3 regions of the Ruegeria sp. N7 genome follow, and region 1 is predicted to be linked to each of the others. Evidence: riboswitches for the same ligand, from Rfam matches in the RefSeq annotation. Region 1 holds a riboswitch; each other region holds the start of a gene.

The links. A riboswitch is a leader RNA that binds a small molecule or an ion and turns the genes downstream of it on or off. The one in region 1 is predicted to bind cobalamin.
Region 2: another riboswitch for cobalamin. It lies ahead of ACR0ES_RS08360 (ABC transporter substrate-binding protein); the one in region 1 lies ahead of ACR0ES_RS19040 (DUF4198 domain-containing protein).
Region 3: another riboswitch for cobalamin. It lies ahead of ACR0ES_RS04265 (DUF1636 family protein); the one in region 1 lies ahead of ACR0ES_RS19040 (DUF4198 domain-containing protein).

What each region holds. Positions count from the first base shown of each region.
Region 1 covers NZ_JBQFLR010000026.1:14,485-24,319, reverse strand. The annotation lists gene ACR0ES_RS19075 (hypothetical protein) at 1-3,119, shown strand, start outside; gene ACR0ES_RS19070 (hypothetical protein) at 3,112-4,110, shown strand; gene ACR0ES_RS19065 (hypothetical protein) at 4,187-4,402, shown strand; gene ACR0ES_RS19060 (energy-coupling factor ABC transporter ATP-binding protein) at 4,419-5,069, opposite strand; gene cbiQ (cobalt ECF transporter T component CbiQ) at 5,060-5,845, opposite strand; gene ACR0ES_RS19050 (cobalt ABC transporter permease) at 5,845-6,408, opposite strand; gene cbiM (cobalt transporter CbiM) at 6,405-7,016, opposite strand; gene ACR0ES_RS19040 (DUF4198 domain-containing protein) at 7,023-7,808, opposite strand; cobalamin riboswitch at 7,941-8,139, opposite strand; gene ACR0ES_RS19035 (ROK family transcriptional regulator) at 8,260-9,450, opposite strand; gene ACR0ES_RS19030 (substrate-binding domain-containing protein) at 9,640-9,835, shown strand, end outside.
Region 2 covers NZ_JBQFLR010000004.1:189,879-199,713, forward strand. The annotation lists gene ACR0ES_RS08355 (FecCD family ABC transporter permease) at 1-398, opposite strand, end outside; gene ACR0ES_RS08360 (ABC transporter substrate-binding protein) at 413-1,417, opposite strand; cobalamin riboswitch at 1,571-1,763, opposite strand; gene ACR0ES_RS08365 (hypothetical protein) at 2,633-3,013, opposite strand; gene ACR0ES_RS08370 (carbohydrate porin) at 3,128-4,306, opposite strand; gene ACR0ES_RS08375 (DUF3299 domain-containing protein) at 4,303-5,067, opposite strand; gene ACR0ES_RS08380 (amidohydrolase family protein) at 5,094-6,506, opposite strand; gene ACR0ES_RS08385 (helix-turn-helix domain-containing protein) at 6,624-7,631, shown strand; one part of gene ACR0ES_RS08390 (IS5 family transposase) at 7,880-8,301, opposite strand; one part of gene ACR0ES_RS08390 (IS5 family transposase) at 8,301-8,637, opposite strand.
Region 3 covers NZ_JBQFLR010000001.1:853,633-863,467, reverse strand. The annotation lists gene ACR0ES_RS04290 (precorrin-2 C(20)-methyltransferase) at 1-728, opposite strand, end outside; gene cobJ (precorrin-3B C(17)-methyltransferase) at 1-3, opposite strand, end outside; gene ACR0ES_RS04285 (precorrin-8X methylmutase) at 725-1,354, opposite strand; gene ACR0ES_RS04280 (cobalamin biosynthesis protein CobG) at 1,354-2,475, opposite strand; gene cobN (cobaltochelatase subunit CobN) at 2,472-5,765, opposite strand; gene cobW (cobalamin biosynthesis protein CobW) at 5,769-6,824, opposite strand; gene ACR0ES_RS04265 (DUF1636 family protein) at 6,829-7,203, opposite strand; cobalamin riboswitch at 7,298-7,502, opposite strand; gene ACR0ES_RS04260 (NAD(P)-dependent oxidoreductase) at 7,587-8,600, shown strand; gene ACR0ES_RS04255 (AAA family ATPase) at 9,076-9,835, shown strand, end outside.

The sequences.
Region 1 (9,835 bases):
TGGTGCTGGATCGCACGCTCCTCCCTTTGCAGCGTTCGATCGTCGGCGAGCTGGCCGATATCTTGCCGGTGGATCCCGAGGATGCTGAAGAAAACATATCCGATTTCACCGGTACGCAGGCCCCTATCGTGCTGGGCGAGGGCGATTGCGCGTCGGAGTACCGAACCGAAGGCGGCACGGTTTCACGGCGGCGCTATTCGGTTCTTTACCGGCTGATTGATCCGCTCGTCGGGCCCAAGAATATCGTTCGAACACGCCCCATAGGCGGTGGCCGTTTTGTGACGACTATTCCGGGTACAACCTTTGCTCAGGCCAATCTGTCCGCCGAAACGCTTCTGGCCGCGTTCAACAATGACGGGGGTGATTGGGATTTTCGGGACAGGATTCCGATTGATGAACCCATTGATATTGAAGACTTCTTTGAAGATCTTGAAGAGCGGCCTCAGGATGTGCCCAAGGCGTCGAGCCTTGCGCTTGGGTATATTGCCAAGATGCGGTCGACGGCTGTCCACGCTGGCATGTCTTTGGGTCGGCTGGTCTATTCCCTGCCGCTTGCCCCGGGAGAAGAGCAGCGGATTGTCGTGTCGGAACAGCGCGAAACGCTGAGCGTACGTGAACGAGAGAGCCTGACATTTGAAGAGCAACAGGAATTCGAGGAAGCCCGCGACACGTCCTTTGACAGTACGTTTGAAAGCGCGCTGGATGAGGTAATTCAGGGCACGTCTTCGTTTTCGACCCGCGCTTTTTCAAAGAGCTTCGGAGGCGCAGGTGGCGTTGGTGGCGGCCTGTTCGGAGGCATCGGGGCCATCGTCGGCGGCGTGGGCTTCAGCGGCGCACGGTCCAGTTCTAATTCTTCCGGCAATTCGTCCAACACGCAGAACACATCGCGCGATTTTCTGTCCGACACCCATGAGACATTCTCTGCCGCGCTTGAACGGGCGGCTTCGGTCAAGCGCAATTCTGCACGGACCAGTGTGCGCACTGCAACTGCGACGGATCGGCGGACGGCAACAACGAAATTCGTGGCCAACCGCAATCATTGCCACGCAATGACCATGCAATGGTTCGAAGTCCTGCGGGACTTTTCCCTGGAAACGCGTATCGAGGGCGTGCAGCTGGTGGTCTTTGTGCCCATGCAACTCATCCGCTTCCGCCGTCTGGGGCAAGGCGATCAGTTGCCGGGCAATGTCACCCGGTCCGGATTGCTGAGCCGGTACAAGGTCATCCTGCGCCATGCCGAAGTGTTCCGGCGCGTGTTCCGAAACCGCCGCAGATTCCGCAGCGCACTGAAGCTGCTGGAAGAGTTTTATGCGGACAAGGATGCAACACCGCAGAACGCGCCCGGCGTCGCACAGGACATCGTCAGTTTCGAGGCGCAGGGCACGTTCATGCCCAATGATGACATTTCTGTCGTGATCTTCACGCAGGATGGCGACCGGGTCGGACCTGTGCCGCTGACCGGATCGCCGATCGACATCGACAACCTGCATGACCTGCCAGCGGAAACACGCGAGAACCTGCTTGTCCGGCTGGCTGATGCCCGGCGTGATCCGACCAAGCGCCGGACCTATACCGGCTCTGTGGCTTTGCCCCGTTCGGTCGAGCGGTCGGATATCGCCCGTGTCGAGCTGCGCAGGCGGACGGGTTCGTTTGCCTACTCGTTCTACACCGGTCCTGATCCCATCAACATTTTCAACATCTGGGAGCATCTGGCCAATCTGGAAGATGCCGACGATCTGGATCGGGCCACCCGCAATATCAACCGCAGCCTTCGCACCACGATCTCGGGCTCGGACTTTGACGATCTGGTGGGTCCGCCCATGGTCAGCGAGTTTGAGGCGCGTATGAACGAAAACGCCCAGACCGTTGTTGATGACAATACGTTCCAGGCGCTGCCTGCCACCCTGCCCTATTCGGTGCAGGAAGTGCCGGACGTTCTGTCACGCCGGGATCTGCGCCGCATCGAAGAAATGTACCAGCATATTGTGGCCAACACCGTTCGCTATTCCCGCGTGATTTGGGCCAGCATGACGGACGAAGAACGTGCGATTCTGCTGGAGCGTTTCACCATAGGGGTACCGGAAGGCGGGCTGGACGATGCCTCAAGCGAGATATCGCTGCTCAGCACCGTCCAGAACAAGGTGTTGGGGTTCTATGGCAATGCCATGATCATGCCCTTCTCGATCCCGCCCGATTTGGCCGACCGGATGGAGATGCGGACCGGTGACATTCAGGACAGTCTTCTGGCCTTCCATCGCGAAGACTTCCGACCACCGCGCCGCACGATCTCGCTGCCGACCAGGGGCCTGTTGGGCGAGGCTGTACTGGGCCGCTGCAATTCCTGCGAGATGATCGACCATCGCCGCTTCTGGAACTGGCAGGACAGCCCGACACCGCCACCGGTTGGCGACGCGCCGGTCCTGCCTGCTGACAGTGACGCCATCTTTGGTACACGTGCGCCGTCAGACCTGCCGAACAACCAGCCTTCGAACACGCTGACCATTGCAGGGGGCGACATTGGCACCGGCCAGGCTGTGCCCACGTCGCAACTGGCCGAAATCCTCAAGGCTGCGCCTGATCTTGCAAGGGCGGGAACTGATCTGACGGGCCTGAAGGAGTTGCAGGCGCAACTGGCGCTTGAAACGCAATCGGTCGCCGCCGGTCGGGACAAGGCCATCGACACGGCGACGGATCTGACCAAGGAGCTGGTTGGAAAGGCCACGGAACTTGCGGGTAAAGGTCAGGAAATCGCTGCCGCCCGCAAAGAGGAAGAAGCCAAGAAGGCCGCCGCTGACAAGAAGGCATTCGACGCCAGCAATGCCGCCAAGATCAAGGGGTTTGAGGATATTGCCAAGAACGCTTCGGGTGTTTCCGCGCTGATCGGTGGGCAACCGGATGGCAACCGGGCCGGTTTCGTTCAAAACCTGTTCAAGGATTTCCCCGGCGGGGCTGCTGCTTTGGCCAACCCATCCAACACGCTGCTTCTGGCCAAGCTTTTCGGGGCCTTCACCAAGGCGAACGCGGATGCCGATGACGGCAGCGCGACCAAGGCCGGCAGCCAGTCGGTGCTGGATTTCCTCAATGGCCTGAACGCCCCTGCGGAGGACGACAATGAGTGACACGAGCACAAATGTGACGGACAAACCGGGAATTGATGAAAGCCTTGCCGAGGCGATCATCAACATTCTTGAAACGACCAACTCTCCGGCGATCCAGCGTGCCCGTGAGGTGATTGCCCATAGGCTTGCCATTGCGGGCGATATTGCCCCATCGCGCATCCCTGCGCCGCGCAACATCACCGAGATCGGCGGCTATATCAATCTGCTGAGCGAGTATGGTGAGGCCGAACAGCGCGCACGCATGATCGCGGCCGCTTTGGGTATCGCGGGACCGCAGATTTCGCTGCCGCAGCCGGGTGCCATTCCGCCGATGTCTTTCATCACCCGCGACGGGGCAAGGCCCGTAGGTCCGCAACAAGCCAGTTTCCCGCTGAGCTTCACGATCCGCAGTGATTTCGTTCCGGCCTTCGACAATGCGTTGCAGGAAATCGCGATACGTGGCGGTGCGGTGCCGATCCTGACACCTGTCAGGGTCCTGCCGGCCGCCGGATCAGGCCCGGTGACCGACGGTATTGCACAGCTGGCTTTGATCGGTCGGACCCTCAGCCTGGCACCAACTGCGGCGCTGCATGCCGTGGCCACCGACCCCCTGTCGCTCAGCCGTCCGACTGCGGGTGGCGGGTTCGAGGTTCTGGCACGGGTCATCGACGCCGCCGCCCCGATTGCCGGGACCATCGCGGCGGCAGACTGGACAAGCTGGGAATGCGATGCTGCTGCCTGTTCCGAGGTTGACAGCAACGATGCGCGCTTTGCCCTTTCACCGATCCTGAATGCGGCCGGTTGGCACCAGGCGGCTGATCCCGGCAATCCCAACAGCCTGTCCGATCCCGGCAGCTGGGCCGCGTGGCAGAACATCACCGGGCTTGTACCCGGCGTCACACGGTTCGCGGATGAGCTGCAATTGCTGTACCCTGCCGAGATGCTCATCACCTCGCCGGTTTTAAACCAACTGGACAATGTCTGGACGGGAAGCGCATTCGCCGCGCCATAGGACCCCCTCTGCGACCGCAACAATGTGATTTGGCGGCACTTGGCTTTTGGGGTTACGCTTGAACAGGAGGGCCGCCATGCAAAACCCGGAACGTTTCGAAAAATTCTTCTTTGCCAAAGTTGGCATGGGCGAAGCCTGCGGTTGCGCCGAGCGCATCATCGACGTTTTCGAATTCAACCGAAAAGGTGGTGCGCAGTCGAAACACCCGGTGAAACAGGACCGGCGCGGACGCCTGTCGTTTCGGGCATGGGCGGTCAGATATGGGCTTATAAGCCGAAAGCGGCACAGCTGAACACGGATTGGTCCTGTCAGACAGCCACCAGTTTTCCGTCTCGCAAATCGAGCGCATCCGGTGCCAGTTCGGCGCGGAAGGCCGGGGAATGGCTGACAAGAAGGATCGCTTGCGGCAATGCCCGGAGGATTTCCAGCAGCCGGGCCTCGTTCCGTGGGTCCAGCGCGTTGGTAGGCTCATCAAGCAGCAGAACCTCGGGCTCCATCGCCAGAACGGTCGCCAGCGTAACCAGCCGTTTTTCACCCCCTGACAACTTGTGGGTGATGCGGTTCTTCAGATGCATCAGGTCCAGATCACCCAACACGCTTTCAACGATGGCAAGTGCTTCGTCGCGTGTTCTGCCCAGGTTGAGCGGGCCAAAGGCGATATCCTCGGCGACGGTCGGGCAGAACAACTGATCATCCGCATCCTGAAACACAAGTCCCACCCGGCGGCGCACGTCGTGAAAATCGGCCTCTTGCACCCTTTGCTGACCAAAGATCGTGACCGTGCCGGACCGTGGGCGCTGCAAGCCAAGCGTGATACGCAGCAAGGTCGATTTTCCCGCCCCGTTCGGGCCCGTCAGCGACAGGCGTTGACCGGCGGACAGGCTGAGGCTGGCACCATCCAGAACGGGTGGCTGACCGGGGTAGGCAAAGCAGATATCTTCAAGCGCAATCAGTGCCATGCAAAATCCAGTATGATCAGACCCGCGCAAAGAGCACCAAGACCTGCGGCAAAAACAATGTCCCTTCGGGTCAGGGCAAAATCCTGAAGAAGCAGCATACGGCCTGAAAACCCCCGGCATTTCATCGCATCAAGTATGCGTTCGGATCTTTCGATCGCGCGCACCAGCATCATGCCAACGAGATAGCCAAAGCTGCGATAGGTGTGCCAGTTTGTTGCCGGGCGAAAGCCGCGCACTTTCATAGCCGCGCGCAGGCGCAGGTATTCTTCCCGCAGAACCTCGATATAGCGGATGGTGAACATCAGAAGGTGAACCAGCTTTTCGGGGCAGCGTAGGCGGTGCAAGGCGTGGCCAAGCGTAACCGGCTCCATCGTGCCGACCAGCACCATAAGGGACAGGATGACCGCGTTGGCCGTCAAGGCGATCTCGACCGCTTTCCAGAAACCCTGCCAGCTTGCAGGAAACCCCCAGAGCGTAAACATCGGGTCGCCGGGCATGGAGAATGGCAACAACACCAGCATGAACAGGATGAACCCGTCCATCATGGCCATGCGTTTCAATGTCTTCCGCCAGGGCAGACGCGACGCGGCAAGAAGCGAAAGGGACACCGCCAGAGCCGCGCACAGCGCTGTCAGCGAGGACACCGCCACTGTCACCACCGCGAAGACAACCGCCATAACGATCCGCATCCTAGGATCAAGCGGGTTGATCGCGCCGCGCCGCTGCGCGCCCGCTTTGACCAGCGTGTTTTCCTGTTGCCCCAGAACGTGCGCCATCAAGCCGCCAGCTTGCGGCGTGCCGCAAAGTAAAAGCCCAGACCAAACAGACCGACGATATATCCGATCCCACCCAGAACAGTTTGCAGGTCATTTTGTTCGCGGTATGCCGCTATTTCCCGACGCAGCGGGCGCAGCTCATCCCGAACGGCCCTGGCAATGACCTGTTGTTGTTCTGTGCTGAACACCGCCACTGTCTGGGCAGGTGCGTTTGTTGGCGGGGTGTCGGGTTCCGCTTCAACGCCCATGATCCGGGCGACATCCGCAGCGGGCATGGTGACCTCGGCCACATGTCCGGCACCAAGGTTTGCAAAGAATGTATGGGCCACCGGCGCGTTTGGCGTGTAGATAAAAAACCCGTCTGCATCTGTTACGATACGGCCCAGCTCGGCTCCGTCCGGGCCGTTGACGATGACCTCGGTATCGCTTGCCATGTCGCCGTTGGAAAAGCCGATTTCGCCTTCGATGGCGTCACCGGATTTAAACACTCCGGCTATGACCTTATGCGCCAAGGCAGGTAGGGGTGCGCAGCACAGCGCCAGAATGATTGCCAGATACCTCATGCGACCGCTCGTTTGACAAACAGCTCGGGCTTGACCTTGCGCGCCAGCAAAACCGCGAACCCAGTCAGGATCGCCTCGATCGCCATGACAGGAATATGTGCAAAGAAAACAAGCTTGGCCACTGGCAGGAATGCATCCCCGGACAGGGCCAGTGAAAACGCAACCATGCCGGTTGTGGCGGCGATGGCAAAGGCACCGCCGACCCCGCCCCATATCGCACCTTGCAGAGGTGAGCCATGGGCGATCAGGCGGCCAAAGATCAGCCCGGCCAAAACCGCGGGCAACGCGATGTTCAGGGTGTTGATCCCCAATACCGTCAACCCGCCAAAGCCAAAGAAGACGGCCTGCAGCAAAAGCCCGACGAACAAGGCCGGGAATGCGGCCCAGCCCAACAAAAGCCCGGCCATACCGTTGAGGATCAGATGCACTGACGAAGGGCCAATCGGCACATGGATCAGCGATGCCACGAAAAAGCTGGCAGACAGCACCCCCGCAGTGGGGATGCGATCAAGATCCAGCGACCTGAGGCCCATGGCAATCCCACCCGCCGCAGCGACGGCTCCGCCGATCACGACCGGGTTGGACAAGGCTCCGTCAACGATGTGCATCTACGGTTACTCCAAATCCCAGGCGCGGATCCAGATGACCGCGTCCTGACTGAGTTCTTTGCCGTTGTGTTCGGTCACGGGACCGGCGCCGAGTGCGGCAAATCCCCAATATCCGGCTTTTGGAACGCCAAACGTGAAATACCCGTTATCATCCGAAGTTGCGACCAATGCACCACCCGGCATCGGCGAGACCGACGGGGCGGAAGCGGCCGCGCTTTCCATGTTCGGTTCTGCGGCCATGTACTCGATCTCGATCTCGGCACCCGCAACCGGTTGGCCTTCGGCCATAACCCGACCTGTAAACGTCGAACCCGCGATGATGTTGGTTGGTTTGTTGAGCGGGATGATCTCAACCGGCAGGCCCACCGGGTTCATCCAGTCGGTCGGCAGTTCATTGCGGTTCATGAATGCCTTGGCGATCTGCTGGATATAGATATCCTCGGATTCCTCATAATAGGGCTGGGGAACAGTCACCAACACATAGTCGCCCGACCGTTTGACGGGAACATAACCCTTGAATGCCGCGCCTTCGTTTTCGCCGCCGGTGAAACGTACGGGTTCCAGGGTATCCAGCAGATCGGTTTTCTGACCGTTGTGGATCACGTAGAATTCCTGCGGCTTGTCCAGATCCATGACATGCCCGTTCGAGAACGGATGCCAAAAGATCAGCTTGACCGGAACATTCCCCGGTGCGTCGATCATGGTGTCAGCGGTGTATTCCAGCAGGAAATGCGCATTTGCCATCGCTGGAAGCGCCATCGCCACAGCGGCTGCGGAAAGCAGCTTGGTCATCAATAGTCGTCCTTGTCCCATCGCACCAACCCCGGTACGAGATGCGTTTTGACTGCGGGGACGTCCAAGCTAAGCTGCTTTTTCAAGCATCCTGCTCCGACGCACATCCCGTCGCCGATTAGGAGTGCCCTTGTCAAAGGCACATGTCCGGCAGGTATCCTGACTTGCGGGTCAAAGCGTTGGGCTGGCCTTCCCGGATTAACTCCAGTGGCACTTCAGCCCTGCTCGCCGCTTACAGTTGCGGGTGCAGTTGCGGAGTTGGGCCAAAGCCCGCACCGCATTCCCTATTGATTCCAGAGCACGCCCCGGAACCGGACATGCCGAGCGGCTTGCCAGACTTCTTCGGCATCCGTCAACGATCAATTGCGCTGGCTGTCAAAAAGTTTAGCGGGCAATGCCCTTTTTCCGGCGGATCCGCTTTGGATAAAGGTCGGGGTTTTTCGGGAATGAACTACCCTTCGAGCAGGTATCTTTCCGACAATGGCAAACTGGCCGCCCCCAATGAGCGGGCATCCGGGCCTGCCGTCCCCACCTGCACCAAGGGCCGTTCAAGCCCGGTCAGGTTCATGTCAGATAGTTTGACCTCGACCAATTCCACCAGCCGCGCCTTGATGCCTGCGGGCATCCAGCCATCAATCTTGACAGATTCGAAGTCGATCAGGCTGCAAGACGAGACGATGGCATGTGCGATCCCGTGCGCCGCTTGTTTCAGCCAGTTCTCAAGGTGGGTTTCCGGTAGGTCCCAATGCTGTGTCGTTTCCCAGATTGAGCCGGCTGTTTCGGCATTCCCACCAACTGCGCGCTCCAGCACATAAAGACTGGCGACATCTATCAATGGTTTCACTCCGCCTGCGTCGTCCGGCACGGGCAATGGGCCAAGCGCACCGGCGTTTCCCCGCCCCGAAAAGATCGAGCCGTTCAGAACCACCCCGCCCCCGATGAAGAAGCCCACATAAAAATACAGGAAATCTCGTGGGCCTTCCGCCGGGCCAAAGACCAGCTCGGCACCGCAGGCGGCCGTTGCGTCGTTCTGCAGGAATACCGGCAAGTCATAGCTTGCGGCCAGCGCGCCTTTCAGGTCCGCGTCACGCCACGGATCCATTTTCTCCTGCGGAACCTGCAATGTCTGCGCCCAGTCCCAAAGGTAGAACGGCATCGCAATCCCAAGACCCGCGATCCGGCTGCGCGCCTCGGGCGACAGTGACGCCATCACTTTGTCGAGGCTTTCTTTGGAAAAGCTCAATGTCGCCTCGGGCGTCGGAAAATCATAAGTCCGCCGCTCACGGTGCCTGACATTGCCAAGGAAATCCGTCAGCACCAATTCGGTACTGCGCCGCCCGACTTTGAGCCCAAAGAAATAAGCGCCATCCGGGTTCAGGCGCATGGGAACCGAGGGCTGTCCGACTTTTCCCCGGATCGGTTCGCCCCGCAGAAGCAGCCCATCGGTTTCCAACTGGCGCATGATGACCGAGACCGTCTGCGCCGACAGCCCGGTCATCCGCGCGATTTCAGATTTTGCGAGGGCCTGATGGCGCCGGACCAGTGACAGGACAAGCCGTTCATTTCGGGCCCGCATTCCACTTTGGTTGGTGCCGCGCATATCTGGCTCGCGTACGCCAGTGGTATTGTCCAAAGAGTTCATTGCAGACACGGCCATCCCCTTCATGACGACAATGTTGAAACCCTTCCTTTCTGTCAATAATAATTAAGAGTGATTTATTTATTGACTCGAAATTCGAATCTTGTGATGGTTTTCACGTTCGATCGGGCCGGTTTTCGCCCGATCAAACGTATGCCCGGACGGGCATTGGGAAAACTGGGAGGACTACCGATGAAACTTGCGAAACTTGCAGGCGCCACGGCGCTGGCGGTTACGGCCATGGCAAGCAGTGCAATGGCCGAAGGTGAAACCGTTTGCCTGATCACCAAGACGGATACCAACCCTTTCTTTGTTAAAATGAGAGAGGGTGCGACCGCCAAAGCCGAAGAGCTTGGCATGACGCTGAAGGCCTTTGCCGGCAAAGTCG
Region 2 (9,835 bases), on a different contig from region 1:
AAAAGCGCGCCATTGAACGCGCCAAAAGACAGCGACAAAGCCCCCCCACCCAAACCAGCGATGGTTACAGCCACGGCACCCGTCGAGGCCCCGGCAGAAATGCCCAAAATGTAAGGGTCGGCCAACGGGTTTCGCAGCAAAGCCTGCAACACGACCCCTGCGACAGCCAGACCGGCACCGCAGGACGCAGCGACCAGAGCGCGAGGAATCCGGTAGCTCCAGATAATACCCTGATCAATTGGGTCGACAGGAAAGTCCGCTCCGGCCAGCTTGTTGGCCAGAACGGAGAGAACCAAATCGGGCGACAGAGAGGTTTCCCCGATCATCGCGCCCGCAAGAACCGCCGCAATCAACAATGGCACGGTAAGGCACGCAGCCTTGAAACCCTGCCGTAAGATTGCGGCGACCTCGTTCACAGGTTGTTTCCGATGGTATCCAGCTTCTCGGCCAGATCCTCCAGCGCCGGGATTGCGCGGATGGTGGCGTCCATGGCCTGCGCATCCATAATGACGATCCGGTCATTCTTGACCGCATCCATCTGGCTGGTCACCGGATCAGTGCGCAGGAACTCCAGCTTTTTCAGGTAGTCGTCCGCAGCAAAGCGACGGCGGTCCATCTTGGCGATAACAATCACCGTCGGATTGGCCTTGGCAATGGTTTCCCAGCCCACTGTTGGCCATTCTTCATCCGTCTCGACGACGTTGCGGATACCCAATTTACTCATCATGTATCCCGGTGCGCCTTTCTGTCCGGCCACAAACGGGTCGCTTTCCATTTCAGGAGAGGAAAACCAGAATACGGCTGACACATCGTCCAGCTTCACGGTTTGCGCCTTGGCGACGGCTGCGGCTTCGCGGGCCTTGTACTCGGCAACCAGGTCCGTGCCGCGTTCGGATACATCAAAGGCTGCCGCCAGTTCTTCGATACCCTGATACAGCGTATCGGTCGAGAACGCTTGCAGGCGGGTGCCATCGCCGCCGACTGTATTGTCTTTGCCGATGCAATCTGCAGGCATTACGTACGTTGGAATGCCCAGTTCGTGAAATTGCTCACGCGTGGCGACGATGCCCTCGGGTCCGACATGCCACTCATATTGCGCTGCGACCAGTCCCGGCCGCTTGGCAACAACGCTTTCAAAGCTGGGATCATTGTCTGCCAGACGCTCTACCTTGGCATTCACCTCGGCATATTCAGGCAGCACCTCGTTGAACCAGACCGAGGTTCCAAGAACCTGCTCGCCCAGACCCAGCGCATAAAGCACCTCGGTCGCGGCTTGGCCGACCGTGACTGACGACGTCACTGGCGCGTCAAACGTGACCGAGTGACCGCAGTTTTCGATAGTTAGGGGAAAGTTTCCTTCGGCGGCAGCGCTGGTAGCCAGCAAGGAAAGGCCAATCAGGCCAGTGCGTAGAAACATGACAATCGATCTCCATGTGTCAATGACCAGAGAACGGGTGAATGGGCATTTACCGAAGCAACAGACGCTTTACTGCCTGCCGTGAGCGCAGGGTAGAAAATAGACCGCCCGGCGCGTTTCTTCGGCAACCTCCCCGGACAACCCCGCCCGGTGTGTTTCGGTTTCATACCGGCAGGTCTCCTGACTGACGGGTCTTTGTCTGTCCTGTCTTCCCAGACCAAAATGGCCCAGTGACGGAAATGGACAGCGCTCGCCGCCTACAGTTGCGGGGGCAGTTCCGGTTGGCACCAAAAGGCACCTCGGATTCCCTCTTAGCCACATCGGGACCGGTAAAACGCGGGTACCTTAACACTTACCCTGCGGCAAGAAAAAACTCCGGGGTCTTTCCTATTTTCTCGCAAGAGCATGCACCTGCGCGTCTCAACATGGCGCTGATATCAGAAAAGCCGCTGAGAACGCGCCAAAATCCGGACCTAGATTCATAGTGTGTGATATTAGGTGCAAATTGAGCATAAGCGTGCACGAATCAGTATTTTCTCGCATAGGTTGTGCAAAAAAATCTCTTAAAAACAATAGCTTAAAGAGCGACAAATTTGATGAAACACCATAACTGTGCAACGCGTGAAGCATAAGCGTGCAAGACCAAAATCAGGAGGCATAAGCGTGCAAAAGTAGAACAAAGACCAAGACCACTAGAAGTGCCGGCCCATGCCGCAAATATTGAAACAACACTAGTCCATCGCAAATTTGACGGGCTTCGGCGAGCATCGCACCTCGAAGACTTTTTCGAGAGCTACCCACTGCACCGAAATCGGATGTTGAGATGGCTCGGGTCAACTTCCGCTTTATCGGGCAAAGCTTCGCTTCTCTGCCGCGCAGCATCCCGACTGTACTACGTCAGCGATGCGCAGAAAGCAGACTTTGCAAAGTCCGGTTGACCACATTGTCCACCAAAGGCGACAGTTCTGCTTCGCGACTGGGCTATACATAGCCCTCAAAGCGTATTGTTTGCGGGACTTCAGTTGCACCGTTTTCCTGAGCGAGTAGGGCGCGTGCTGACGAAAAGGTAGCAAGCGCAAAAAGAACAAGAAGGGCCTTTATCATCGTAGCGCCTCGGATCCGGGTTTTGAACTTGGGCCGGGGTTCACAAATGATCGCCCCGGCCAGCGTCAGGGCAAACGAGGTAGTTCTTGCCCTGAAACATCGTACTTTCGCCTAATTTAGAAGATCACCGACGATGCCGACGGCATCGACCACGGTAGACAGGTCATTCGTAACTTCGAGGACTTCGTCATCGACCAGAATGTAGCGGTTTCCTTTGCCCGGCTCCCCAAGCTTCCATTTGGAAAGGTCCCCAATATCCTCGAACTCCAGGTCAGATGGGAGCTTGGCACCGCGCGTGTAGCGCTTGATCTGTCCAGGTGGTACAGCTTTTGGGCCTTTGCCGGGTTTGTCTTCTATCTGAATGCTGACATCACCGTTCTTGCCCCCCTTGTTCGGCTTTTTACCCTTGTTGTCTTTGGCATGGGCATCGCTGCCTCCAAGGATGAAAAACACAACTGCTAAGGCTGCAAGAATTCCGTATGCAATCTTCATAGATTGTTCCTTTGCTTCCCAACTTCATTCGACCGGCGTTGAAAATTCCGGCACGCGCTTGATCTCTCTTAGTTGCCCTTTGGCACACCCCTTAGTGACTGCCTTCACCCCGCATTAGAAAACGATCCGGGTTCTTAGACCGAACAGGGTAATCCGGTCCTGATCGGGATTTAGAAGCGGGTCGGAAATGAATTGTACCGATGGCGTGATCTGCAGTCCGGGTGAGATTGAAAAGCGGTAGAAAGCTTCAAGCGTGAACTGATCGCCATCTATGCCTCTTGCTTCGGCCCAGTTTAGGCCCAGACCGGCCAAATCGGTGTTGCGACCATAGTAACCGAGACCGGCAGAAATCGACCGTTCATAAAGCGCTGCGGTTCCCTTCGAGGCCCCTGCACGGAAGAACGGCATCCATTTATTGTCAACAAACCATGCGGCGGAAAACGCTGCGCCGTAATCTTCTGCTCGACTGCCATCGTCAGCCGCATCCGCATGCCAGAGGGTCAGATGGATATTGTCGAAGTAGATGCGATCAAAGCCGGACGTGTACCCAAGTTCGAGCGACTTGAAGAGATTGCCGTCGCTAAACACATCAAAGTTTGGATCGGACGGGTCGGCGTTTGCGTCTGATACGCTGGCAACGGCGTAGAGGTTCTCGCTCAGCTTTACCCCGCCGGCAATACCAAGGCCTTGGTTGGGCGTGTTGATTGTCGGGTTGGTATTGAAAGACAGGTTTTGAAAACCACTGTAGGGGCTTACCAACCCGTAGATATCCACAAAGTCCGTTACATCAATCTGGCCGACTTGCAGCGCCCACGACCCATTCTCAGCCCTTTGGGTCCAGAACAAATTGGTCAGAAGCAAACCGTTGTCATTGAAGGCTGTTCCCGTGATTGAAAGGGCTCCGCCATCCAGCCCGAGAAATTGCGGAGCAACGTCAGTATAACTGTGCCTGTCTTCGATCTTGAATGTCAGAGACCCCCGTTCAGTTGCCTGCCAACTGCCGTAGAACCGCGCAATTCCGCTGGCTGCTTCGCCGGTTCCCAGATCAGCATCCGTGGTTTGGCCCAATGCCAGGTAGTCAATGTTGAACCGAAAACCACCCTCAGCCAGTCGGTCTTTCCACTGAAACCAACCCGGTGCGATGTTGCGTGGAAAATCGGAACGATATTGCGGATCGGTGAGCCCGTCTCCGGGCGCAAGATCGGCTTCGACTGAAGATGGCCCGGATAGTCCCTGAGCCGACGCTGCGCCAGCAAATGCAATGCTCAATGCGGCAACCAGAAGTCTTATCATTTTGACGCCTGTGCCCCACCGGTCTTGCGATTTCCTGCCGCGCGGATGCGATCAGCAGCACGCTGCTTCCATTCCAACCTGTCTGCCTCGGTTTCCAGAGTTTCGACACGTTCCGCCACTAGCTGGAAAGTCGCATTCATAGGCATGAGGCCATCCACAACCATCATATTATGAACGGAAGGATCGATAGTCAGCGTGCCTGTCAGCCGAACGGGTTCGTGGAAATAGCTAGGCGCCCAGTCCCCGTTCAACCGCACACGGATCATCTGGTTAGGCGGAGGTGGAGGCATGTGGCTGCACATCCCTCTTTCTGGCACCAAATACGCCACAGGCCGGCCGTCCGGATCGCTTGGAGCAGGAATGGCAAAGCCCGCGAGTGTGATTGTTCTGCCGTCGAATTGCGGGTTTCCGCTCGTTCCAGCCTTTCTTCGACGTTCAGTCACAACCTCGCGCTGATCGAGTAACCAGTCGACGTCAATTCCGTCTGACACCAAGGCGTCTTCGGTCTCTGCTAAAAGCAATTGCCATTTCTGCCGTTCTTCGGCGCTGCCAACCTCCTGCTGCAACCTGCCGCGTATACGCACAACGAAAAGAACATCGTCGAACTGTTCGGGGCTGAGTTCACGATAGGGGTCATCAAAGACCTGCGCAGACGGATCTGGCAGATCTGCCCAGTCCAACGCGGTTCCAGGCGTCGCCGCAGCATCATAACCGCACAAAACCAACCCTGCGAATACTGCGGAGCAAAACCAATTTCGCATGAATGCTCTCCGGCTGCTTTATCTGGTCAATCCAGTGTGTTTTTGTAGATCACACCGTCCTTCATGATCAGGCGGATTGTTTCCGGGCTGTCCGGCCTCGGGTCCGCACCGAACCACTGATCGCCTGTTCCAACGACAGAGAAGTCTTCGAGGGGGTTGCCGTCTATCAGCAGGATGTCGGCATAGGCGCCTTCCTCGATCACACCGAGCTTGCCAGCCGTGTAAGGGTTCGAAAAATCGCCTGACAAAGCTACGACCTCACCGCCGATTGACGTAAGTGTCACCATCGACTGGTACGGTCCGAAGAACTCGTTATTGAGATGTTTTTCATAAGCAATCTGGATGTTGCATGCTTCCACTGATCCCACGCAATCGGTCTGAAAGCCGCGTTTTACCGGGCATTCCTTCATATTCGGAATGTAGTTCGCGAAAGTCGCGGACGCCGAAATCGCTTTCGCGAGGCTCTTGGGCTCGTTCTTGACCGATGGGATATCCAACAAACCCGGATCAAAAGCCGTGAGGTTAGTCGTTATGTAAGCCCCTTTCTCGTTCATAATCTCGGCAATCTCGCAATCGAAGGAGAAGCCGTGTTCAATGGACATTACACCGGCCTCAAGGGCGTTCATGATTGCTTCCTTGCGGTAAGAATGCGCCATGACATAGGTGCCGTATTCGTTGGCAACCTGAACGGCAGCTTCGATTTCTTCCTTGGAGCCGGCGAGCAACTGCCATGGGTCAAACGCCGAGATCACCCCACCCGACTGCATGAATTTCAGCTGTGTCGCCCCCATGCGCATGTTATTACGACCATACAGGTAGACATCATCGACACCGCTGACTTGTTGCGCCATGTTCAGATTACCGAAGTTGGTCTGTCCGCCCGGCGGCGAGGTGAAGGATGCGAAGTCAGCGTGGCCGCCGCGTGTCCCGAGGAACGCGCCTGACGCATAGTGACGTGGACCGACGATCTGTCCGGCGTCGATGGCCCTCCGCAGACCGCCGTTGGCGCCGCCAGCATCTCTTACAGTCGTAAATCCTTGCATCAGGTACATCTCGGCCATCCTGGTTCCATGGATGCCAAAATCCTCCCAGGTCGAGTTCGTTTCCATGGAAGCGATAGACGGTCCCATGAGCATGAGGTGTGCGTGAAGCTCGATGAAGCCAGGTGTGAGTGTCCTACCGCCGCCATCGATCACCTCCGCATTGGGGGCATCGATCGCATCAGTTGAGACGACCTTGATAAGGTTGCCCTCAACCAGAACGCTTGCATTTTCGATCCGCTGTTCATTGACGCCGTCGAAGACATGTACGTTGGTAAACAGCGTTTGGGGTTCTTCTTGATCCTGAGCCTGCGCGGTCGTCGAAAAAGAAAGAACTGCTGCGACAATTGCCGTCGAGCAAAGAGACATTCGTAAGCCGGACATAAGTACTCCCTTCATATTCATGTTTTGCCAACTATAGTCTGGAATTCACTGACACGGTTGCCCCTTTTTAATTAGGATGTACGAATATGATGATTAAAATGGCCACTTCTTAAAGCTAATCCAACAAGGGTTATGAGCTTGCCTTTCAACTCCACCTCCCGAGAGCATAGCGAGGGCTTTGTTCGCCTCTCTTTAGCCGCTCCCTTTCTGCAATATCTCACCGAACGTAAGATCAATCCGCAACCAGCATTGGATCAGGTCGGCTTGAAAGCTGAACTGATGACTAACCCATCCGTGTTCGTTCACTCCGAGTTGGTTTACGGCTTGGTAAATGCTTTCTCAGAAGTATCAGGGGATCGATACCTAGGACTGAATGTAGGGGAAGCGTTTGACCTACAAGGATGGCCGCCCTTCGCTCAAGCCTTGCAATCTACAAAAACGCTGTTCGAGTTTTTTACCCGCTTTGTTGAGCTCGTGCCGCAGGAGTCCAATTCTGTGCGGCACAGCCTTGTCATTGAAGCAGACAAAGCGACTTATCGTATCGAGAGGCAACAGGAACCAACCGTCCCACCCATTCAGGTGACCGGTTTTGGTGCCGCAATCTATGTACGCCTATTGCAGACCGTCGTCGGAGAGTCCTGGGACTCTTCCCGTGTGCGATGGGAAAGCAGATACATCAATGGGCTGCCTATCGACTACAAAGGGATCGAGGTTGGCCTTGGGACTGATCCCGGAATGCAAATTAGTTTTCCTGTGGAATGGTTGTTTTTGCACCACGTCTCTGAGGGTTCTGCCAAGCCCATAGCATCACTTCGACAAGATGAAGAAGTAACCGTGGTGGCAGCTTTGCGATCTGTCTTACGCGACAAACTGGATGAAACCGATTTGGGACCAGAGATGGTGGCTGGAATGCTGGGAATACAACCGGAACGGTTTCTGAAAGCGCTTCAAAAACAAGGCACAACGCTACCGCGCGAAATCAAACGGCTGCGTATCGATGTCGCCAAGGAGCACCTCAAACAAAACCAGATGACAATTGCAGAGATCGGACTGATGCTCGGCTATTCTGACAAGTCCCATTTCACTCGCTTTTTCCGAGGTCAGACCGGAATGACACCGACCAAGTTCCGAAGCAAGTAAATGTGGTCGAGCCAAATGAACGCTTCGAAGATTAGGTCCTCGTGGGATCAGTTCGAAGAAGTTGTAGTGCGACGTTGAACAGGTTAGTCGACGACATGAATGGTTGGTTGCCACCGCCGATACAACCTCTGCAACTGGCCGTTTCGTTGTATATTTCGGAGTTAGCAAAGCTTGGTTGCGAAGGTCCGCTTCGGGCTGGAAACAGTCGTCGCCGATTGAAGCAATGAGCGATTGCTTAGGCTCTGGACTCATAACCAAAACAATACGGTTGCCGCGAGCGCAATGGCCGACATGAAGATTACAGGGCATCTGTCATAACGGGTCGCGACCCTACGCCAGTCTTTAAGCCGCCCAAACATGTTCTCAATCTTGTGGCGGATTCGATAAATCTTTGTGTCATGTGGGATGATGTCCTTGCGGTTCCGGCGCGATGGTATGCAGGGTTTGATGCTTCTTTCTTTCAAGCTTTCGCGGAACCAGTCGGCGTCATATCCGCGATCCGCCAACATCCATTCCGCAGCAGGTAGTGAGGGTAAAAGTGCCCGTGCTCCGATGTAGTCGCTGACGTTTCCCGCCGTCATGAATAGCCGAATTGGACGACCCACCGCATCGGTTACGGCATGGAGTTTTGAGTTCAGCCCACCCTTGGTGCGGCCAATCAGGCGGCCGCGCCCCCTTTTTTGAGCCCCATGCTGGACGCTGTTCTATGGGTCTTCAGATGCGTCGCATCAATCATTAGCGTGCCTGTTTCATCGCCTTGAGCGGCTAATTCGGTCAGGATACGTGCAAAGACGCCCATGTGGGACCATCGAGCCCATCGGTTGTAAAGTGTCTTGTGTGGCCCATAATCGGACGGAGCGTCTCGCCAGCGCAATCCATTGCGAATGACATGGATGATGCCGCTGAGAACGCGGCGATCATCGACACGCGCAACACCGCGTGGCTTTGGGAACATATGCTTGATGCGGTTGAGACGCTCTTGGTCGAGCCAGAACAGATGCGACATGGACAATCCTCCTGTCGACCTTGAATCACGATGCCTCAGGGAATGGAATCGACCATCGCAAAGGCGGCTCCGCGCGGCATTGCGGTCATCCGACAAAAACACTCGGATGACGGCACTGAGCCCATTTCGACGTACTTCCGCGTTGTTGGGGAATGTCGGTTCAAGTAAAGATCGAGAATTGAATTTTCTGCGCAATCCGTACACTCATAAAGACTGATCGGAAACCTACGACCAAAAGGGATGCGAGATAAGCGAACAGCTCATACTAGCATTGAAAACGAGAAGCTGAATGATCAGACACTTTCGAAAACGACCTAAACTGGCGATCTTCTTTCTGCTCGCTTTACTTGCGTGGGGCCTCCCGAGGGTAATTGCCCAAGGCCCCGAATTAGACTGCAAACATCTCGGCCCAGACTGCAGAATTGATGCACATATTCTGTCCGATCAAGAACAAGTGCCATTCATGTTTTTAGGAAAAATCGTGGATTCGCATCACCCACAATGGTCGAGATACCGACGAGCAATAAATAGGTACGATGATGTCAGGGATTGTCTTCTACCGTCCGAGCGAAACCTTGAAAAACCCAACTTGCTTATGATGGATTGGCGGCGTGTGGGATCGGGTACGGGCGCAGAGGTCTGCATCTTTCGAATTGCGCAAAGTCTTCGAAACATAGACGAACTTTCTGACTGGCTGAAGGCCCAAAGGTTCCGAGTTAGAGAGCCTCAGCGGGTATACAGTGATAGCTATAAGCCTCATTACCCTACACAGAGTGTTCGCAACTTACAGGCAAACTGGTCGATCGATCAGTATCGCGATCTCGAGCCTTCAATACTGTCAATGATTGGGCTGGAAATGTTGTGGAGCTACTACGCCATAGTAGGTTTAGATAGTCAGAATCGCGTCGTAGGTGTGAGTGTTGGGACGCCCACCAAACTCAACTAAGACGCTTTCATGGGCAAGTTTTTCGCCAACGCGATGCGGAACTTTGCAAGCACTCCCAACCCATGCGGAAGAACCACGGAAAACCGAAACCTGAGGTTCTTGAGCGAAGAAATGACGTCCGCAACGTCCGCTACCCGGACATAAACGCATATTTGTTTACCGTCCGCTTCTGCGCAAAGCTGCCAGTCATGGCCTAGGTTTTGAAAATTTCGCAGTGAACGTCGGCTCTGGGGCTCTGAACTGTCATCCGAC
Region 3 (9,835 bases), on a different contig from region 1:
CATGGTCGCCGCCCCTGACCGTGCACAACGATGATCGAGAAATACGGGGTGATCTTCCCGCAGGCTTCGGACAGTTTTGTCACCGTCTGGTTCGGCATTTGCGCATATTCGACAATCCAAGCGCGGTCGTACAACCCCGAGGTTTTCAGTGCGCGTTTTACCTTGTCGATGTTCCGCCCGATTTTCATCACGACCAAAGCATCTGTCTGCGCCATACGTTCAGCCAAAACCTCCTCGGGCAGGGTGCCGACCAGCACGGTCAGCACATCATCGCCCCATGTGATCGGATCGCCCGTGGCCGTCCACGCACCGGACATGCCGGTGATGGCTGGAACAACCTCGACCGGAGCTTCGTCACGCAACCGATTGTAAAGATGCATGAACGAGCCGTAGAAAAATGGATCGCCCTCACACAGGACCACCACATCCTCGCCCTGTTCCGACAGCGTCTTCAGGTGTGCTGTGCACTCTTCATAGAATGTGGCCAGCAACTCGTTATAACGTGGATCGGTGACCGGGATCTCGGTGGTCACAGGGTATTCCATCGGGAATTCAATCGCGCCTTCGGGGATCATCCCGTTGACGATTTTGCGGGCCTGACCGCTGCGACCCGGTTTGCGAAAGAATGCCACATGCTTGGCGTTGCGCAGCAGGCGATCAGCCCGGACGCTCATCAGATCCGGATCGCCGGGTCCAAGGCCCACACCGTATATGGTGCCCATCTTCATTCTGCCCGGCTTGCAATGGCGTTGATGGCCGCCACGGTGATGGCGCTGCCGCCCAGACGACCTTTGACAATGCAGGACGGCACCGGTTGCGCCTGCCATAGCGCATCTTTGGATTCCATCGCTCCGACAAATCCGACCGGGCAGCCGATGATCGCGGCAGGGCGCGGGCAATCCGGGTCTTCCAGCATGTTCAGCAAATGAAACAGCGCGGTGGGCGCATTGCCGATGGCGACCAGCGCGCCCTCCAGATGCGGCCGCCACAATTCCAGCGCAGCGGCGGAACGGGTGTTGCTCATCTCGGCGGCCAGGGGACGCACGCGTTCGTCGTGCAGGGTGCAGATTACCTCGTTGTCGGCAGGAAGACGGAAGCGGGTCACACCTTCGCTGACCATGCGCGCGTCACACAGGATCGCCGCGCCGTTTTCCAGCGCCGTGCGTGCGGTCTGCACAAACCCGGGTGAGAAATGTACAAACTCCTCCAGCCCGACCATGCCGGCGGCGTGGATCATCCGAACGGCGACCTGCTCTTCATCGGCATCAAAGCGGGCCAGATCAGCCTCGGACCGGATGGTGGCAAAGCTTTCCTTGTAGATCGCCGCGCCATCAGTTTCGTATGTATAGGGCATCAGGTGAAGTCCATAGTCATGAGTGTTTCCGGGTCGAGCCCGCGTTGGCTGGGCTCATCCCCCGCGCGGCCCTGTTTGACAAGATCAAATCGCCCGTTGTTGCCGACCACAGTGATGTCGGCCGGGCCCATATGGGCGCATCCCTTGGCGCAGCCCGAGACATGCAGGCGACCGGGAATGCGCCGGGCCAATGCACGGGCGATGTCGCGCGTTTCCACCTGCGCTTGCGGGCAGAACGGCGCGCCGGGGCAGGCGTCGGTTGTCATCATCGGATCGGCTCCGTCAGTGACAAAATCCGGGGCGGGTATCGCCGCCCCGCCTTCCAGCAGGATCAGCCGCCACGGTGTGACACGCAAGGCAGAAGCGCCGCTGGCTTCGATCAGTTCACAAAGCTTGTGCGCAGGCAGCGAGCCGAAAGCCGCGCCGTAGAGAGCACCCAGTTCACAGGGGCCGGGTTGCAGTTTTTCACCGAAAGGACCGGGGGCAAATCCCTGCCATTCCTGTGGCAACGCGTGGGTGACCCGCGCCATGCGACGTGTCTCGGCCGTGTAAGTCTCAGAAAACCACAGGGCCAATGCGATCACGTTGTCAATGGCGTTATCCTCGGTCACAGACCGCCCGGTTTTGCAGCCGTCGGCGCGCAGGATCGGACCGCCGGCACCCAGCTCCAGACGAATATCTGCAGAATCCGAGGCCAACAGGCGCTTCGGGCCTGTATCTATGGCAAAACCAAACTTAGCGGGCAGAGCAGGCAATTCGGCCAGTCGATCAATCAACTCCAGTGTCAGCCGCGCGGTCAAATCGCCCGCCTGATAGAGCGGAGTGACCAGAATATTGCGGCGTACTTCGATGCCGGGTTCCGTATCAAGCAAGTTCAGCGCTGCAAGTTCCACAAGCAACGGCTGGTGGTCGCGCTCATCCACGCCGCGCAGTTGCAGGTTGGCACGATTGGTCAGGTCAATGGTGCCGTTGCCGAACCGTTCAGCCAGTTCGCACAAACCAATAGCCTGCCTGGCACTCAGTCGCGCCAGACGCGGACGGACCCGCACGACCAGCCCGTCGCCTGACATCATCGGGCGATGTGCGCCAGGGCACCAGCCTTGAACGATAGGTGCACTCATCCCAAACCCTCCAAGTCGGCACGGATCGAATTCCGGCGTGTGTTCCAAAGCCCCGCTTCCAGCAATGCACGGAACCTGTCTTGCATGGCCTGATGGGCCTTCGGGTTGGCCTCTTGCAGAAAGGCATCAACGGCCTCATTGCCCAATGTGGCTTCGTGGTAGAGATCAAATAGATGCGGAGCGACGGTTCCGGACAGATGCGCAAAAGAGGCCATGTGATCCAGCGTCGCAGCAATCTCGGCGGCGCCGCGAAAACCATGGCGCTGCATCCCCGCGATCCAGCCAGGGTTGGCAGCACGGGCATGAACGACGCGGCTGATTTCTTCCGGCAGAGTCCGGGCGCGCGGATTATCGGGGTTGGTGTTGTCCAGATGGTAAAGCTGCGCGGATCCGCCGACGAATTTCTTGGCGGCGGCAAAACCGGCCTCATGCGTGGCATAATCGTTGGCCAGCAGCAGGTCAGTTTCCGTCAGATCCTGGAGGTGAACAAAACTGTCGGCCTTGGCGACACGATCCGTGATCCCCGCTTTGTCCTGCGCGATGTGTTCACCTTCCAGCGCGTACGAACTGGCCTCAAGCCATGCCTCCCCGGCTTGGGCGCGCGCCTCGTCCGTATAGGTCTCGGACAGATGGGTCATGTTCAGGCCGTAACTGCCGGGTGCCGGGCCAAACACCCGCGCAGCCGGGGCGTGACCGGCATAGGGGTTCCAGTCGGTCGCTTCGTCACGCTCTGACAATGCCCGAACCGCCTGACCATAGAGGGCTGACAACGTGGGGAACACATCGCGAAACAAGCCCGAAACCCGCAAGGTGACGTCCAGGCGCGGGCGGCTCAGGTCGGTGATGGGCAGCACTTCAATACCCGAAACCCGCTCGGATCCCTTATCCCAAACCGGCTTTACACCCAGCAGGTGCAGGGCCATGGCGAATTCTTCGCCCGCAGTGCGCATGGTGGCCGATCCCCACAGATCGACAATCAGCCCTTTCGGGTAATCGCCTTCCTCCTGCAAGTGCCGCCGTACCAGTTCCTCGGCCAGTTTCACGCCTTGCGTGTAGGCTGCGCGGGTGGGCACAGACCGCGGGTCGGTGGTGAACAGGTTTCGCCCGGTCGGCAGCACGTCAGAGCGGCCCCGATAGGGCGAGCCGGACGGGCCAGCCTCGATCCGCTTGCCAGCCAACGCATTGATCAGTGCCTTGCGTTCGGCATGGGCGGATGGGGCTGGGTCGAAACTGCCGATCACATCCGGAACACGCCCATAGACGTGCAGCCCGTCGCCAAACTGGCTTTCTTTGATATCGCAGACAAAGCGGTCGATGCGCGTGATTGCTTCCGCGGTGCTGGTGGCCTGGTTCAGGCCCAGATCGTGCTCCAGCCCAATGGCTTGCGCCTCATCCCGGATATCTTCCTGCAACCGGTCACGGCGTCTGGGGTCAAGGCCGTCCGCGTTTGAGAACTCGTCCAGCAGGGCTTCCAGTCGCACCATCCGGTCAGGCGTTCCGCTTTCTTTCATGGGGGGCGGGATGTGGCCCAGGGTCACCGCGCCGATCCGGCGCTTGGCCTGCGCGGCCTCACCTGGGTCGTTGACGATGAACGGGTAGATCACCGGCAGGTCACGGATCAGCGCCTCGGGCCAGCAGTCTGCTGATAGGGCGACCGATTTGCCGGGCAGCCATTCCAGTGTGCCATGCGCACCGATATGGATCAGCGCGTCCGCGCCAAGACCTTTGCGCAGCCACAAATAGAAGGCGACATAGCTATGGCGCGGGGTACGCGAAAGGTCGTGATAGTCGTCATCACGCAGTTCGGGTGTTCCGCGCTCTGGTTGCAGTGCGACCAGCGCCTTGCCGCGTCGCAAAGCCGTGAAGTGAAACGCACCCTGAGTGAAAGTTGGGTCTTGCTCAGGATTGCCCCATACGGTGTGCAGATCGGTGCGCAGGGTTTGGGGCAATTCAGCGAGTGCGCTCAGATAATCCTCAAGCGGCCACGATATCCGGGCGTCCAAGAGTGCGTCGGCAACCGGATCGCCAGCCGCGATGTCGTAGCCTTCACCGCAAAGATCAGACAGCATCGCCTCAGCCGAGGCCAGCGCGTCGAGACCAACCGCATGGGCCATTTGCCAGTCTTTGCCGGGATATGTGGACAGTACCAACGCGGGGATCTGGTCTGCCTTGGGTTTGTCATTCAGGGCAAGCCAGCCCGATACCCGATCGATGATCGCCTCGATCCGGTCCGACTCGGCCCGATGCGCAAAACGCGAGTATTCCAAATGCGGATCGCGCTTGCCCGGTTCTTTGAAAGAGACAACGCCTGCCGATATTCGCCCGTCCACTTCGGGCAATACCACATGCATGGCGAGGTCGGCGGGTGACAGGCCGCGTTCGGCCTCCGCCCAGGCCTTGCGTCGCGAGGTGGCGAGAGCGACCTGAAACACCGGCACATCCGCTGCGTCCAGAGGCGACGTGCCGGACGCGCCCTTGCCCGAGAATGAAGTGGCGTTGATGATCGCCGACGGTCGCAAGGCGACGACCTGTTCCCTGAGCCAGTCGGCAGCGGCTGGGGTCTTGAGCGACGGGGCAAACAGACCCACCGCCTGAAGCCCGCGGGCGCGCAGGCTGCGGATCAGGGCCGCGACCGGGGCGGTGTCTGCGGATGTCAGATACGCGCGATAAAAGGTGACAAGGATGCGTTTCGTATCGCTCTGGAATGCGGAACCCACCGGGACGACACCCTGATCTGGACACCACGCACCGCATTCGGGCAGGGTTTTCGCGCCCATCACTGGCCCGGCATAAAGCCCTGCTGCCAAGGCCATCTGGGCCAATGCGGCCTGCGCGGCGACTTCGCCGCCGGTGTCACACAGATGTGCCAGCCGCCTCAGGGTCGAGAGGGGCAGGGTCGAATACTCATCCAACCGAGTGTCTTCACGCCCATCCGCCGGTAAAACGGCTAACGCGATGCCTTTGGCTTGCGCCAGTGCCAGAACCTGTTGCAGCCCGTAAGACCAATAGGGCACGCCACCTATCAGACGGATCAGGATGCCCTTTGCGCCCTCAAGTGTCTGTTCGACATAGGTATCGACGGACAGAGGGTGCTTCAGCGCCGCAAGATTGGCCAGCCGCATCGTGGGCATCCGCCCCTCAGGCCCGCCGCCGCGATGCCAGCCCGCCGCGAAAGCGCCCAGGTCACTGTCGGAAAAGGACAGCACAACCAGATCACCCGGGCTTTGGCCCAGATCGGTTGGGGTCTCGGTTTCCTCGAGCCCGTGGCTTTCGCGAAAGACGACGTGCATGACTTACTCGGCAACCTCGGTCACACCCACGAGGATATCACGGATTTCGGCTTCTTTGATGTCGTCATGCTCGGCAATCACGACCAGGCGCGAGCGGCGCTCTTCACCGGGCTCCCACGGGCGGTCGTATTGGTGACGAACCCGCGCGCCGACAGCCTGAACCAGCAGGCGCATCGGTTTGCCAGCGACGGCGGCATAGCCTTTGACGCGCAGGATATTCAGCTCAGTCGCAAGACGTTCGATTCTGGCTACCAGTTCCGCAGGGTCGGTCTGTTCCGGCAACTCGACGATGATGCTCTCGAAATCGTCATGCTCATGATCGTGATGGCCATCGTGATGTGACGGGCGCGCGTCCATGTCATCTTCGGCGGCAGCCTCAAGGCCAAGCACGACACGTACGTCGACGACACCCTCTGCAACCTCGACGACGGGAAGCGGGCGCGGCGCCTCGGTGGCGATGATCTGTTTGGCTTTCGCGACACCTTCGGGACCTGCCAGATCGGGCTTGGTCAGCAGGATGATATCCGCGCACGAGATTTGATCTTCGAACACCTCGGACAAGGGTGTTTCGTGATCGATCGAGTCATCAGCCAGCCGTTGGGCATCCACCGCTTCAACGTTCGGAGCAAAGCGACCGGCGGCCACAGCCTCGGCATCGGCCAGCGCAATCACGCCATCAACGGTGATTTTCGAACGGATATCAGGCCAATCAAATGCTTTCAGCAGCGGTTTGGGTAGTGCAAGGCCGGATGTTTCGATCAGGATGTGATCCGGGCGCGGTTCCAGCGCCATCAGCGCCTCGATGGTCGGGATGAAGTCATCGGCCACGGTGCAGCAAATGCAGCCGTTTGCCAGTTCCATGATGTTTTCCGCAGGGCAATCCGGTATCGCGCAGGATTTCAGAATGTCGCCATCAACACCCACATCGCCAAACTCGTTAACAACAATCGCAAGACGCTTTCCCTGCGGGTTCTGCATCAGATGGCGCACCAGCGTGGTTTTGCCCGAGCCCAGAAAGCCGGTGATCACGGTGACGGGAAGTTTTTCTAGGTTCGACATGATCTCAGCCTCCAATCGGGGGAATGCGCGAGGCGCAGTTTTTGCGGAAATGTTCAGGACGGTCGCGCCACTTCACCAGACCATCGTCTGTGGCCAGATACTTGGTCACACCATCGATGATGACATCGACGTGATCGACTTCGTTCAGGTTCTCGTAAACAAAGGTCCAGCGATCCGGCCCGCCCCGAAGAACGATGGAACAGCCCTGATCGCAGTTCGAAAGGCATTCGACAGGTTTCAGAATGATGCCATCTGGCAGGGCAGCCTGTTCCAAGGCCTTGTGCAACAATGTGCCGGGACGCTCAGCATCATCCTCGAAGGGCAGACCCCGGCGGCAAGTCGTGCAGACCAGTAATTCTACCGGTGCGGTCTCGGTCATGTCTCTCATCCCCCCAAATCCTCTTCGCGGGGGACGGGGTTTCATGCGGGCACCACGTCTGCACATGGACCCGACACCGGAACACCCCGCCCGGTTTCAACTTCGGGTGTTGGCAGGTCTCCCGGCTTGCGGATGCCAGAGCGGTCGCTCTGTCGGATGTCCCGCCTTCCCGGCACAGGCCAGTGGCATTGGGCATCCTCTCCGGTCACGGTCGCGGGGGCGGCTGCGTTTGGCGGATGAACCGTTGACGCATTCCCTTTTCATCGGCTGTCGCCGACACCAACGACAGGGACATGCGGCACCGCTGACCCGCTTGTCAAGCGGTTCGCGCGCAACAAATAAGCCAAGGTGAAAAAAGCGACCTGTAGGCGTCGTTCGGCGGCATGAAGAACGTGTTCGGTATATGGTCGCATGACGGGAAAACGACGAACTTGGAGATGCGTCATATGAAAGTGGGATTTATCGGTCTGGGTAACGTAGGCGGCAAGCTTTCGGGATCCCTTTTGCGCAACGGCATTGATCTGACTGTGCATGACCTGAACGCGGATCTGGTGGCCGAGTTTGTCGCCAAAGGCGCAAAGGCGGCAGAAGGGCCCGCCCAGTTGATGCGCGATTGCGATGCGGTGATCACCTGTCTGCCGTCTCCGGCAGCATCGGACGCAGTCATGCAGGAGATGTTGCCCGAAGTGGGCCCCGGCAAGATCTGGATGGAGATGTCGACCACGGACGAGGCCGAAGTCAAACACCTGGGTGCCGAAGTCATATCGCGCGGCGGTGCGGCCGTCGATTGCCCGGTTTCTGGCGGGTGCCACCGTGCCGCGACGGGCAATATCTCGATCTTTGCGGGCTGCGACCGGGAAACGTTTGAACGAATTCTGCCGTTCCTGACGACAATGGGCCGCCGGGTTTTGCACACCGGTGAACTGGGCTCGGCGTCGGTGCTGAAAGTGATGACCAACTATCTTGCCACCGCCAACCTGATCACCTGCGCCGAAGCACTGGTTACGGCAAAGGCTGCGGGGATGGATCTGAACACGACCTATGAGGCGATCAAAATCTCGTCCGGCACGTCCTTCGTGCACGAAACCGAAAGTCAGGTCATCCTGAACGGGTCGCGCGATATTTCCTTCACCATGGATCTGGTGAAGAAGGATATCGGTCTGTTTCAGGAGGTCGCCGACCGCGCCGGGGTGCCGCTGGAAATAAACCCGGTGATGATCAGCATCTTTAACGATGGTATCGCGCGCTATGGCGAACGCGAGCTTTCACCAAATATTATCAAACGGCTGGAAGAGGCAACCGGCCTGGATATCACCGCCCCGGGCTTTCCAGCCGAAATGACGGATGATGAGCCGGAAGAGCCGGGATACGAGGTTGTGCCACAAGGGCGCGCCTGAACGTAAAGCATATACCAGACAAAATCGCGCCCCGTGAACGAGCAGGGGTAGGCAGGAGTTCCGAAAAACACGCAATATCTGGCCCGCAATTCGACAGAATCGCGGGCCATGAACGTCTGAAAATACCAAGCGTCGCACGCGCGTACTGCGGGGTTAAGTCAGCGATTAGGATGTGGTTGGAGGCGAGTACCGGATTATAAGATGAAAGTAAAAACTTAATAAAAATAATAAGTTAAGTTATTGATATCCTCCTGATTATCCGCCTTGTATCCTCCCTTTTGTATTTTGTTAACGAGTGTTCAGTTTTGTAAAGCTGACTTCCTCGATCCATCCTAGATGCAGTGGGTCTTCTACATTCTAATCATCACACCATATCTTAGAGCTTTCTCTTGTGCGTAAACACCATCGATAGCAGGATTGGATTTAGGTAATTGTTTTCAACAAGATTTGAGGCGGCAAAGGGTGGCAAATAATAATGAGACACGACTGGAAAATACCATCTCTCGTAGATCAACTCGCGGAAACCAATATCCCACTTTTTGAGGGGCAGGTTGTATTTGTAGTGGGCGCAAACGGGTCAGGGAAGTCTGCACTAATTACGCAGTTGTATCAGACAGCGGGTGCGCCGTCCGTAGTTAAGATAGCAGCCCACCGACAGTCTTGGTTGAACTCAAGTTCTGTTGACGTAACCCCAAAAGCCAGAATGGAGCTTCAAAGCACTATCAACGCTCGAGACAAGCAAGACGAAGCACGTTGGAAAGATGATTACGCCTCTCATAGAACGCAGATTGCCTTGTTTGATCTGGCTAACGCTCAAAACTCTGTAGGTCGAGATGTTCTGGAACTCTTAAAAAGCGACCAATTTGAATCCGCAAAAATCTATGCCAAAAGGCCATCTCCTTTGGAGGCATTGAACGATATTTTGTCGTTCAGTTCTTTGTCAGTTCAGCTTTCCATAAATGACGTTGGTGACGTTTTAGCGAGTCACGGCGGTGGGCCGACTTTCAACATTCCGCTCTTATCGGATGGCGAGAGAAACGCGGTAATGATCGCCGCGCAGGTTTTAACTGCAAGGCCCGGAACACTGTTCCTCATTGATGAACCAGAACGGCACCTGCATCGGGCAATAACGGAACCGATGTTGTCCGCGCTTTTTGAGAAGAGAAAAGACTGCTGTTTCGTTATTGCGACACATGAGCCAGAACTCCCTAGTTGTAATCCCGATGCGAAGGTCG